DNA from 2 places in the Pseudoduganella aquatica genome. Region 1 is predicted to be linked to the other one. Evidence: predicted binding sites of a transcription regulator. Region 1 holds the regulator's gene; the other holds the start of a gene.
The links. The regulator NrdR, encoded in region 1, represses ribonucleotide reductase genes. The targets are predictions, from matches to a motif close to CACNANATNTNGTG.

Region 1 (5,081 bases):
CGGACTTCAGCTTGCGGCCGCCTCGGCTGCCGCGCATGCCGCTGGAGAAGGAAGATGCCATGGTTATGCTCCCCGGTTAGCGCGACTGGCGCTGCAGGATGTTGGAGAACTCTTCCACGAAGCTCTCGAAGCGGATGGCCAGGCGGTCGATATCGTGCGAGAAGCGGTTGTAGGCGACCACGGCGGGGATGGCGGCGAACAGGCCGATGGCGGTGGCGATCAGCGCTTCGGCAATACCGGGCGCGACGGCGGCCAGCGTGGCTTGCTGCACATTGGCCAGGCCGCGGAAGGCGTTCATGATGCCCCAGACGGTGCCCAGCAGGCCGATGTAGGGCGAGACCGAGCCGACCGAGGCCAGGAAGGCCAGGTGCGATTCGAGCGCGTCCATTTCGCGCTGGAAGGCGGCGCGCATGGCGCGGCGGGCGCCGTCCAGCACGGCGCCGGCGTCCAGCTCGCGGCTGGCCGCGTGCGCGGCCTTGCCCTTGATGAATTCGCCCATGCCCGCTTCGAAGATGCGCGCCAGCGCGCCGCTCTGTTCACGGTTGCTGCCGGCGCTCTGGTGCAGCGCGTGCAGGTTGCCGCCGGCCCAGAAGGTTTTCTCGAAGTCGATGGTCTGGCGGCGCGCGGCGCGCACGGCGAACATCTTGCGGAAGATATAGGTCCAGCTGGTGAGGGAAATGCCGAGCAGCAGCGCCATGATCAGCTGAACGATCAGGTGCGCGTTGGAAATCAGGGCGATGAAGGAGAGGTCTTGAGTGACGTTCATTGTTTCAGTCTGAGTTTGGGGATGACACGGCGCCGCGCATGCGTGCCGCTACCACATCGGGCACCGCGCGCGGGCGCAGCGCGGAATCGACGCAACCAACTTTCACGCGCGCCGTGTTAAGCAACTGATCGCCGTTCCAGGCTTGCTGCACAAATTGCAGCGAGGCGCGGCCCAGTTTTTCGATACTTAAGGTTAATTTTAGTACATCGTCGAGTTTAGCTGGCGCATGATACTCGGCAGCGACGCTTTTCACGACGAACATGGCGTCGTGCTGCTGCAGCAGGGCGTGCTGGTCAACGCCGATGGCGCGCAGCCATTCGGTCCGCGCGCGTTCGAAGAATTTGAGGTAATTTGCGTAATAGACAATGCCGCCGGCATCGGTGTCTTCGTAATAGACACGGACATTCCAGGTAAACTCTGAAGGCATGTTGTTCTGACTACTAATGAGATTGGGCAACATTCTACGCGATTTTGCAAGCGAGTTTGGCCCTCTTGTAACACTCGCTTACGTTTTTTTCGGCGAAAAGATGGATTTTATCCCCGTTTGATCGTGAAAGGGGAGAAACCCTGACAAGTCGGCATCAGTTCAATCTGGTTCACATTCATGTGCGGCGGCAGCGTGGCGATCCAGTAGGCGGTGTTGGCGATGTCCTGCGGCGCCAGCGGCACCGTGCCCTCGTAGACCTTGGCGGCGGCCGCGTCGTCGCCCTTCATGCGCACATTGGAGAACTCGGTGCCGCCGCACAGGCCGGGCGCCAGATTGGTGGCGCGCACGCCGGTGCCCACCAGGTCGGCGCGCAGGTTGAGGGTGAACTGCTCGACGAAGGCCTTGGTGGCGCCGTACACATTGCCGCCCGGATAAGGATAGGCGCCGGCGGTGGAGCCGATGTTGATAATCGTGCCGGCGCCGCGCGCCACCATGGCGGGCAGCACGGCGTGGGTCATGGTGACCAGGCCTTTGCAATTGGTGTCTATCATGGTTTCCCAGTCGTCCAGCGAGGATTCGTGGGCCGGCTTGACGCCCAGGGCCAGGCCTGCATTGTTGACCAGCACGTCGATCTGGCGCCATGCGGCCGGCAGGCCGTCCAGCGCGGCGCGGATGGCGGCCTTGTCGGTCACGTCCAGCGCGATAGGCAGGACTTGGTCTCCCAGTTCGGCAGCCAGGGCCTGCAGGCGGTCGATGCGGCGGGCGGCGATGATGGCTTTGTGGCCGTTGGCGGTGAACACGCGGGCCATGGCGGCGCCGAAACCGGCGCTGGCGCCGGTGATGAAGACGATCATATTGCTTCCTTACTAATAGATGACATGGTGGAGTAGGGCAAGTGTAGCGTAATTGCCTGAGTTGATAGTACAATCTGGCTTCCATTACGTCTCACGTGACTGGCGAAAAGCCGGGTCTGCGCTTGCGCGATCTATCGGCGAAAGGTGGGCATCCACCGGGGAACGTGAGATTTCAAATCAACAGCCGTTCGCCTGGGCAGCCACCGATGGAAAGCACGAAGAGGCTGCTCCTCGCTTATTGGCGTTCCTCATTCGATCCACCTGCCAGATTTACTCTCTCACTTGGAGTTTTTTCATGTTTGCAAAAGATCACACCCTGTCCTCCGTCGATCCAGACCTGTTCGCCGCGATCCAGAAGGAAAACACCCGCCAGCACGACCATATCGAGCTGATCGCTTCGGAGAACTACACTTCGCCAGCGGTGATGGAAGCCCAGGGCTCCCAGCTGACCAATAAATACGCCGAAGGCTACCCGGGCAAGCGCTACTACGGCGGCTGCGAATACGTGGACGTGGTCGAGCAGCTGGCGATCGACCGCGTGAAGAAACTGTTCGGCGCGGAAGCGGCCAACGTGCAGCCGAACTCGGGCTCGCAAGCCAACCAGGGCGTGTTCTTCGCCGTGCTGAAGCCGGGCGACACCATCATGGGCATGTCGCTGGCAGAAGGCGGCCACCTGACCCACGGCATGGCGCTGAATATGTCCGGCAAATGGTTCAATGTGGTTTCCTACGGCCTGACGCCGGAAGAGGACATCGACTACGCCGCCATGGAAGCGCTGGCCAAGGAACACAAGCCCAAGCTGATCATCGCCGGCGCGTCCGCCTTCTCCAAGAAAATCGACTTCGAGCGTTTCGCCGCCGTGGCGAAAGCCGTGGGCGCCTACTTCATGGTGGACATGGCCCACTACGCCGGCCTGATCGCCGCCGGCCTGTACCCTAACCCTGTGCCGCACGCCGACTTCGTCACCTCGACCACGCACAAATCGCTGCGCGGCCCGCGCGGCGGCATCATCCTGATGAAGGCCGAGCACGAGAAGATCATCAACTCGGCCATCTTCCCAGGCATCCAGGGCGGCCCGCTGATGCACGTGATCGCCGGCAAGGCCGTGGCCTTCCAGGAAGCGCTGCAGCCAGCGTTCAAGGAATACCAGCAGCAAGTGGTGAAGAACGCCGACGTGCTGGCCAAGACGCTGATCAAGCGCGGCCTGCGCATCGTGTCGGGCGGCACCGAGTCGCACGTGTTCCTGGTCGACCTGCGCGCCAAGAACCTGACCGGCAAGGAAGCGGAAGCCATCCTGGGCCAGGCGCACATCACCTGCAACAAGAACGGCATCCCGAACGACCCGCAGAAACCGTTCGTGACCTCGGGCATCCGCCTGGGTTCGCCGGCCATGACCACCCGCGGTTTCAAGGAAGCCGAAGCGGAACAAGTGGGCAACCTGATCGCCGACGTGCTGGACAATCCGCATGACGCCGCCACCATCGAGCGCGTGAAAGCGGCCGTGAAGGTGCTGGCTGACGCGCATCCGGTTTACGCTTAAACATTGTCTTGGTAACATCAGGGCGCCGTGACCGTGTTGGTCCGGCGCTCTTTTAATATTCGAAAGCCCGGCGCCAGATGAAATGTCCGTTCTGTCAGCATGAAGAAATCCACGTCCTTGACACCCGCGTGTCGGAGGAGGGGGACGCGATCCGCCGCCGCCGCCGCTGCGGCAAGTGCGACAAGCGCTTCACGACATACGAGCGCATTGAACTCGTGATGCCGTTCGTGGTCAAAAAGAACGGCAGCCGCACGGAGTACGCTGCGGCCAAGTTGCGCGGCTCCCTGACGCTGGCCTTGCGCAAGCGGCCCGTGGCGGCTGCCTCGCTGGACATGGCGGTGCAGGCGATCGAAGAAAAACTGCTCACCAGCGGCAAGCGCGAAGTCGATACGCACTATATCGGCGAGCTGGTGATGCAGGAGCTGAAGCGGCTGGACAAGGTGGCCTACATCCGCTTCGCTTCCGTCTACAAGAATTTCGAGGACCTCGCCGAGTTCCAGGACGCCATCGAAGAAGTCGGTCAGGCGCCGAAAACCTAGTTCGCCTCAATGGCGGGCGAAGATCTGGTCCAGCGTGGGCGCGTCGATGACCGCTTTGGCCCAGTCTTGCAGCTGGCTCAGGCTGGCTGTGGACAGCATGGAGGTGATGTCGTCTGGCAGGGTGCCGAAACGCTGGCTTAGCTGCAGGGCGAGCAGGGCGGCTTGGCCTTGCTGTATTCCCTCCTGCCTTCCTTCCTGCCTTCCTTCCTGCCTCCCTTGCAGCATCCCTTCTTGCCTTCCTTCTAGCGCAGCTTTGACCTTCGCCTCAGCCAACTCGCGCCGCATCACGATTCTGGCGCCGCGCGGAATGTAATTTTCCATGGTGGGTCTCCCTTGAATTTGGGCCATGTCCTGCCAGAGCTGGGCTTCCAGCTCGGTGGGCAGGAGCATGATCCAGTCGATGACGTGGAATAAGTTTACGATACGTTGATGGTCCCAGTCACGCGCCAGCAGCAATCGTGTCAGCTTCCATTTTGCAGCAAGCCGTTGCTCGGGCAGTCCATGCGTTTCCTGAGTCAGCAGATGAGCGGCGGTAAGCAAGGCGAAGGGGGTGTGATGCTCCAACAATGCGCCGGTATGCTCGGCAAGATCCTGTAGTTTAGTGGTGCGGAACCTCAATTCCAGCGTGCAGCCGAACAGCAGTCTAGCCCTCGGTGTGCTGACGCGTTTCGATCTGGCGCAAGGCCGCTGCCGAAGGTTGGCGCTGGCACACTTCATTCCTGCTTGCAATGACGATAGGCAATCGCTAGTGGGATTTTAAGGCTGAGTTATATGAGCTTTGATCTGCGTCAAAGCGGCTTGCGCATGGGCTGCTAACTTGCAATCAGGGTGTCTCTCAAGCGGCTTGTGCGGAGGTGGCGTATGGCATCGCAACGGCGGATTCACGGCTTCGCGCTGATCGAAGTGCTGGTGGCGGTGGTGGTGCTGGCCGTCGGCGTGCTGGGAGCCGCCGGCA
Region 2 (5,081 bases), 1.7 Mb from region 1:
CAACTCCGTCACCAATCCGGCCGAACTGGCGGCGCTGCCCGCCTTCGTGTTCTGGTCCTCCTGGGCGGCCGCCACCGACCGTCCCGGCGAAGCGGGTCTGAGCTACACCAGCAACTGGCCGCACGAACCGCTGGTGGGCAACCGTCCCGGAGCGGGCGCCGGCATCTGGTCGATCGCCAGCATCGTGCTCATGCTGGGCGCCATCGCCGCCATGATCATGTTCCATGCGCGCAGCAGCGAGGAGGCCGATCCGGCCGCGCCCAAGGCCGATCCCCTGTTCAAGCTGGCGGCCACGCCGTCCATGCGCGCCACCCGCAAATACTTCTTCGTGGTGATTGCGCTGATCCTGGCGCAAGTGGGCATGGGCGTGATCACGGCCCACTACGCGGTCGAGGGCCAGAGCTTCTTCGGCCTGCCGCTCGCGGACGTGCTGCCCTTCGTGGTCAGCCGCACCATCCACACCCAGTTCGCCGTGCTGTGGATAGCCACCGCCTGGCTGGCCACCGGCCTGTATATCGCGCCGGCCATCTCCGGCCACGAACCGCGCTTCCAGAAGCTGGGCGTGAACGTGCTGTTCTACGCGCTGCTGTTCATCGTGGCCGGTTCCACCGCCTGCGGCTGGCTGGGCACCCTGCAGCACAAGGGCAGCGCTTTCGCCTTCTGGCTGGGCAACCAGGGCCTGGAATTCACCAGCATGGGCCGCATCTGGCAGATACTGCTGTTCGTGGGCCTGCTGTTCTGGGTGACGCTGCTGGGCCGCGCATTGTGGCCCGCGCTGAAAAAGCCGTCCGAAAGCCGTGGGCTGATCGTCATGGTGTTCCTGTCCGCGCTGTGCATAGGCGGCTTCTACGCCACCTCGCTCACCTGGGGACGCAGCACCCACTACTCGATGGTGGAATACTGGCGCTGGTGGCTGGTGCACCTGTGGGTTGAGGGCTTCTTCGAAGTGTTCGCCACCGCCGTTATCGCACTGCTGTTCGTGCGCCTGGGCCTGATACGCGCCGCCGCCGCCAACAGCGCCATCGTGCTGGAGACCATTGTGTTCCTGTTCGGCGGCATCCTGGGCACGCTGCACCACTTGTATTTCACCGGCACGCCGACCTTCGTCATCGCCATCGGCGCCATGTTCTCGGCGCTGGAAGTGGTGCCGCTGTCCATGCTGGGCATCGAGGCCTGGCGCAACTACCAGCGCAGCAAGGCCGCGCCCTGGGTGGCGAACTACCGCTGGTCCATCCTGTGCTTTATCGCCGTGGGCTTCTGGAACACGGTGGGCGCGGGCCTGCTGGGCTTCTCCATCAATACCCCCATCGCGTTGTACTACATGCAGGGCCTGAACATGACGGCCGCGCACGGCCACGCCGCGCTGTTCGGCGTGTACGGCATGCTGGGCATAGGCCTGCTGCTGTTCTGCCTGCGCGGCATGAGCGAGCGCGCCGCCTGGTCGGACCGCCTGCTGCGGCCGATGTTCTGGTGCCTGAACATCGGCCTGGCCATGATGGTGTTCCTGTCGCTGGCGCCCGCCGGCATTTACCAGGCCTGGGCCAGCATCAGCACCGGCATGTGGTTCGCCCGCTCGCCGGAAGTGGTGCATTCGCCGCTGATGGAAACCCTGGTATGGATGCGCGTACCCGGCGACGTGGTCTTCGCCGCCGGCACGCTGTTCCTGGCCCTGTTCGCCTGGCGCCTGCTGCGCGCCGGCCAGCCGCGCGCTGCCGCAGCCGCCGCAAACGCCGCTGCAAATTCCGCCGCTCAAAAAGCCTGACCCCTCACCCGAAAAGGAGATTCACCATGCCTCACGATTGTTCCGCCCCTACCGCCGTCGCCGGCATCTATCCCTTCGACGCGCGCGGCATCTCGAAGCGCTTCCGCCACGCCGCCATCTTCGGCGCGCTGCAGGCGCTGCAGCCCGGCGAGACCATGCGCTTCTGTAACGACCACGATCCGGTGCCGCTGCTGCACCAAATCAGCCAGGCGTTCGGTCCCCGCGTGCGCGCCGCTTATGTGTCGCGCACGCCGGGCGAGGTGCTGATAGACTTCCTCATCGTTCCCGAGTGAGGTTTTAATGGAATACCACATGCTCAAGATGGTCCACGTGACCTGCGCAAGCGCCAGCGTCAGCCTGTTCGTGCTGCGCGGCGCGGGCATGTGGTACGGCGCTAGCTGGACGGCGCGGCGCTGGACCCGCGCCGTGCCACCGATTATCGACACGCTGCTGCTGGCCAGCGCCCTCATGCTCGCCGTCAGCACCGGCCAGTCGCCGCTGGTCCAGCCCTGGCTGGCCGCCAAGCTCACCGCCGTGGTGGTCTACATCGTCCTGGGCACGCTGGCCCTCAAACGCGCGCGCACCCACACCGGACAGCGCGCGGCGTTTCTGGCCGCCCTGGCCACCCTGGCCTATATCATCGCCGTCGCCATCAGCAAGCAGCCCTGGCCTTTGCTGGGGCGTTTGTAGGAGCAAATCCCGGCCATATCAAGAAAAGCAAAAACACAGGCCGGAACCGTTGACCACACTATATCCAGTGTCTAATCTTGGAAGCTACACCATATTTAGTAGCCAAGGAGAGCACTGTGATCCAAGCAGCACCCCATAACAACATCAAACCCGCCGGCCTGGCCACGGACCGCAGCTCGCTGGTGGACGTCGTCAGCTCCGTCAACGAATACCTGAACCGGCAGGACTGGCGCGTGAACGCCAACGCCAACCAGGGCTACTCGCTGGGCGGCCTGATACTGAACGTATCGGGCAAGGTGATCGCCAACTACTGGCTCGAACACGTCTACCCGCCGCCCATCGGCCGCGCCCACCGCGAAGCCGCGCTGCACATCCACGACCTGGACATGCTGGCCGGCTACTGCGCCGGATGGTCGCTGCGCACGCTGCTGGCCGAAGGCCTGAACGGCGTGCCGGGCAAGGTGGAATCCGGCCCGCCGCGCCACATGTCCAGCGCCATCGGGCAGATCGTCAACTTCCTGGGAACGCTGCAAAACGAATGGGCGGGCGCGCAGGCCTTCAGCTCCTTCGACACCTATATGGCGCCGTATGTGCGCAACGACGGGCTGGATTACGCGGCCGTCCGCCAGGCCATGCAGGAACTGATCTACAACCTGAACGTGCCCTCGCGCTGGGGCACGCAGACGCCCTTCACGAACCTGACCTTCGACTGGGTGTGCCCGGAAGACCTGCGCGATCAGATTCCGCACATCGCCGGCCAGCCCATGCCGTTCAGCTACGGCGAGCTGCAGGCGGAGATGGACATGATCAACCGCGCCTATATCGAAGTGATGATGGCGGGCGACGCCAAGGGCCGCGCCTTCACCTTCCCCATCCCGACCTACAACATCACGCCGGACTTCGACTGGCACAGCCCGAACGCCGAACTGCTGTTCGAAATGACGGCGCGCTACGGCCTGCCCTACTTCCAGAACTTCATCAACTCGGAGCTGAAGCCGAACATGATACGGTCCATGTGCTGCCGCCTGCAGCTGGACCTGCGCGAGCTGCTCAAGCGCGGCAACGGCCTATTCGGATCGGCCGAGCAGACCGGGTCGCTGGGCGTGGTCACCATCAACTGCGCGCGCCTGGGCCATCTGCACCGGGGCGACGAGCCGGCGCTGCTGGCGGCGCTGGACGACCTGCTGGAGCTGGGCAAGCAAAGCCTGGAGATCAAGCGCGAGGTCATCCAGCGCCATATGGACAACGGCCTGTTCCCCTACACCAAGCGCTATCTGGGTACACTGCGCAACCATTTTTCGACGCTGGGCGTGAACGGCATCAATGAAATGATACGCAATTTCAGCCGGGACGAATACGACATCACCTCGGTGCGCGGGCGCGACTTTGCGCTGCGCCTGCTGGACCACGTGCGCGCCCGCATGCTGGCCTTCCAGGAGGAAACCGGCCATATGTACAACCTGGAGGCCACGCCGGCCGAAGGCACGACCTACCGCTTCGCCCGAGAGGACCGCAAGCGCTATCCGGACATCCTGCAGGCGGGCACGCTGGACATGCCCTACTACACCAACTCCTCGCAGCTGCCGGTCGGCTACACGGACGACCCGTTCGAGGCGCTGGAACAGCAGGACGCGCTGCAACGCAAATACACGGGCGGCACGGTGCTGCACCTGTATATGACGGAAGCGCTGTCCAGCGCGGACGCCTGCCGCACGCTGGTGCAGCGCTCGCTGAGCCGTTTCGGCCTGCCCTACATCACGGTGACACCCACGTTCTCGATCTGTCCCAAGCACGGCTATCTGAGCGGACGCCATCCCTTCTGTCCCAAGTGCGACGATGAACTGATCGCGCGCAAACTGGCCGCCTGAGGCCCCGATTTTCCCACCCACCGTAAAGGCATATCATGCAAGCAGCAAGCAAAGGCATCATCACCACCTCCCGCGCCCTTGTTCTGGACGACAGCGAACGCCAGCCATGCGAAATCTGGACCCGCGTCATGGGCTACCACCGTCCGCTATCGTCGTTCAACATCGGCAAGCAGGGCGAGTTCCACGAGCGCCAGTACTTCAACGAAGCGGCGGCGCACTAGGATGGACGGCGGACAGCTGAACGTCGGCGGCTACACGCCGTTCTCGGCCACCGACTATCCCGGCCGGCTGGCCGCCGTGGTCTTCGTGCAGGGATGCGCCTGGCGCTGCGGATACTGCCATAATCCTGAGCTGCAGGCGCGCCCCCGCACCAGCCCTCTTTCGTGGCCACGGCTGCTGGAGCGGCTGGCTGCGCGCGCCGGGCTGCTGGACGCGGTGGTCTTCAGCGGCGGCGAGCCAACCACGGATCCGGCGCTGCCGGCCGCCATCGGCCAGGTGCGCGCGCTGGGATTCAAGGTGGGGCTGCATACGGCCTGCATATATCCGGACCGCCTCAAGCGCGTGCTCCCGCTGCTGGACTGGGTGGGGTTCGACGTGAAGGCGCCGTTCGAACACTACGCTACGGTGACCGGCGTGCCAGGCAGCGGACGGCAGGCGGAGGAATGCGTGCGCGCGATACTGGCCAGCGGCGTGTCCTACGAATGCCGCACCACGGCGCATTCGGCGCTGCTGCCGCCTGCGTCCCTGGAACGGCTGGCGGC

Region 2: a site for NrdR is predicted at 2,509-2,522, ahead of KT882_RS15575 (ribonucleoside triphosphate reductase). Genes of this name have one in related genera too.

Annotation. Positions count from the first base shown of each region.
Region 1 covers NZ_CP086370.1:5,183,144-5,188,224, reverse strand. The annotation lists gene KT882_RS23195 (ExbD/TolR family protein) at 1-61, opposite strand, end outside; gene tolQ (protein TolQ) at 77-766, opposite strand; gene ybgC (tol-pal system-associated acyl-CoA thioesterase) at 771-1,226, opposite strand; gene KT882_RS23180 (SDR family oxidoreductase) at 1,301-2,047, opposite strand; ZMP/ZTP riboswitch at 2,133-2,252, shown strand; gene glyA (serine hydroxymethyltransferase) at 2,343-3,587, shown strand; gene nrdR (transcriptional regulator NrdR) at 3,665-4,126, shown strand; gene KT882_RS23165 (DUF4351 domain-containing protein) at 4,133-4,843, opposite strand; gene pilV (type IV pilus modification protein PilV) at 4,988-5,081, shown strand, end outside.
Region 2 covers NZ_CP086370.1:3,479,483-3,484,563, reverse strand. The annotation lists gene KT882_RS15590 (nitric-oxide reductase large subunit) at 1-1,762, shown strand, start outside; gene KT882_RS15585 (DUF2249 domain-containing protein) at 1,789-2,055, shown strand; gene KT882_RS15580 (SirB2 family protein) at 2,075-2,452, shown strand; gene KT882_RS15575 (ribonucleoside triphosphate reductase) at 2,572-4,320, shown strand; gene nrdD (anaerobic ribonucleoside-triphosphate reductase) at 4,356-4,541, shown strand; gene KT882_RS15565 (anaerobic ribonucleoside-triphosphate reductase activating protein) at 4,543-5,081, shown strand, end outside.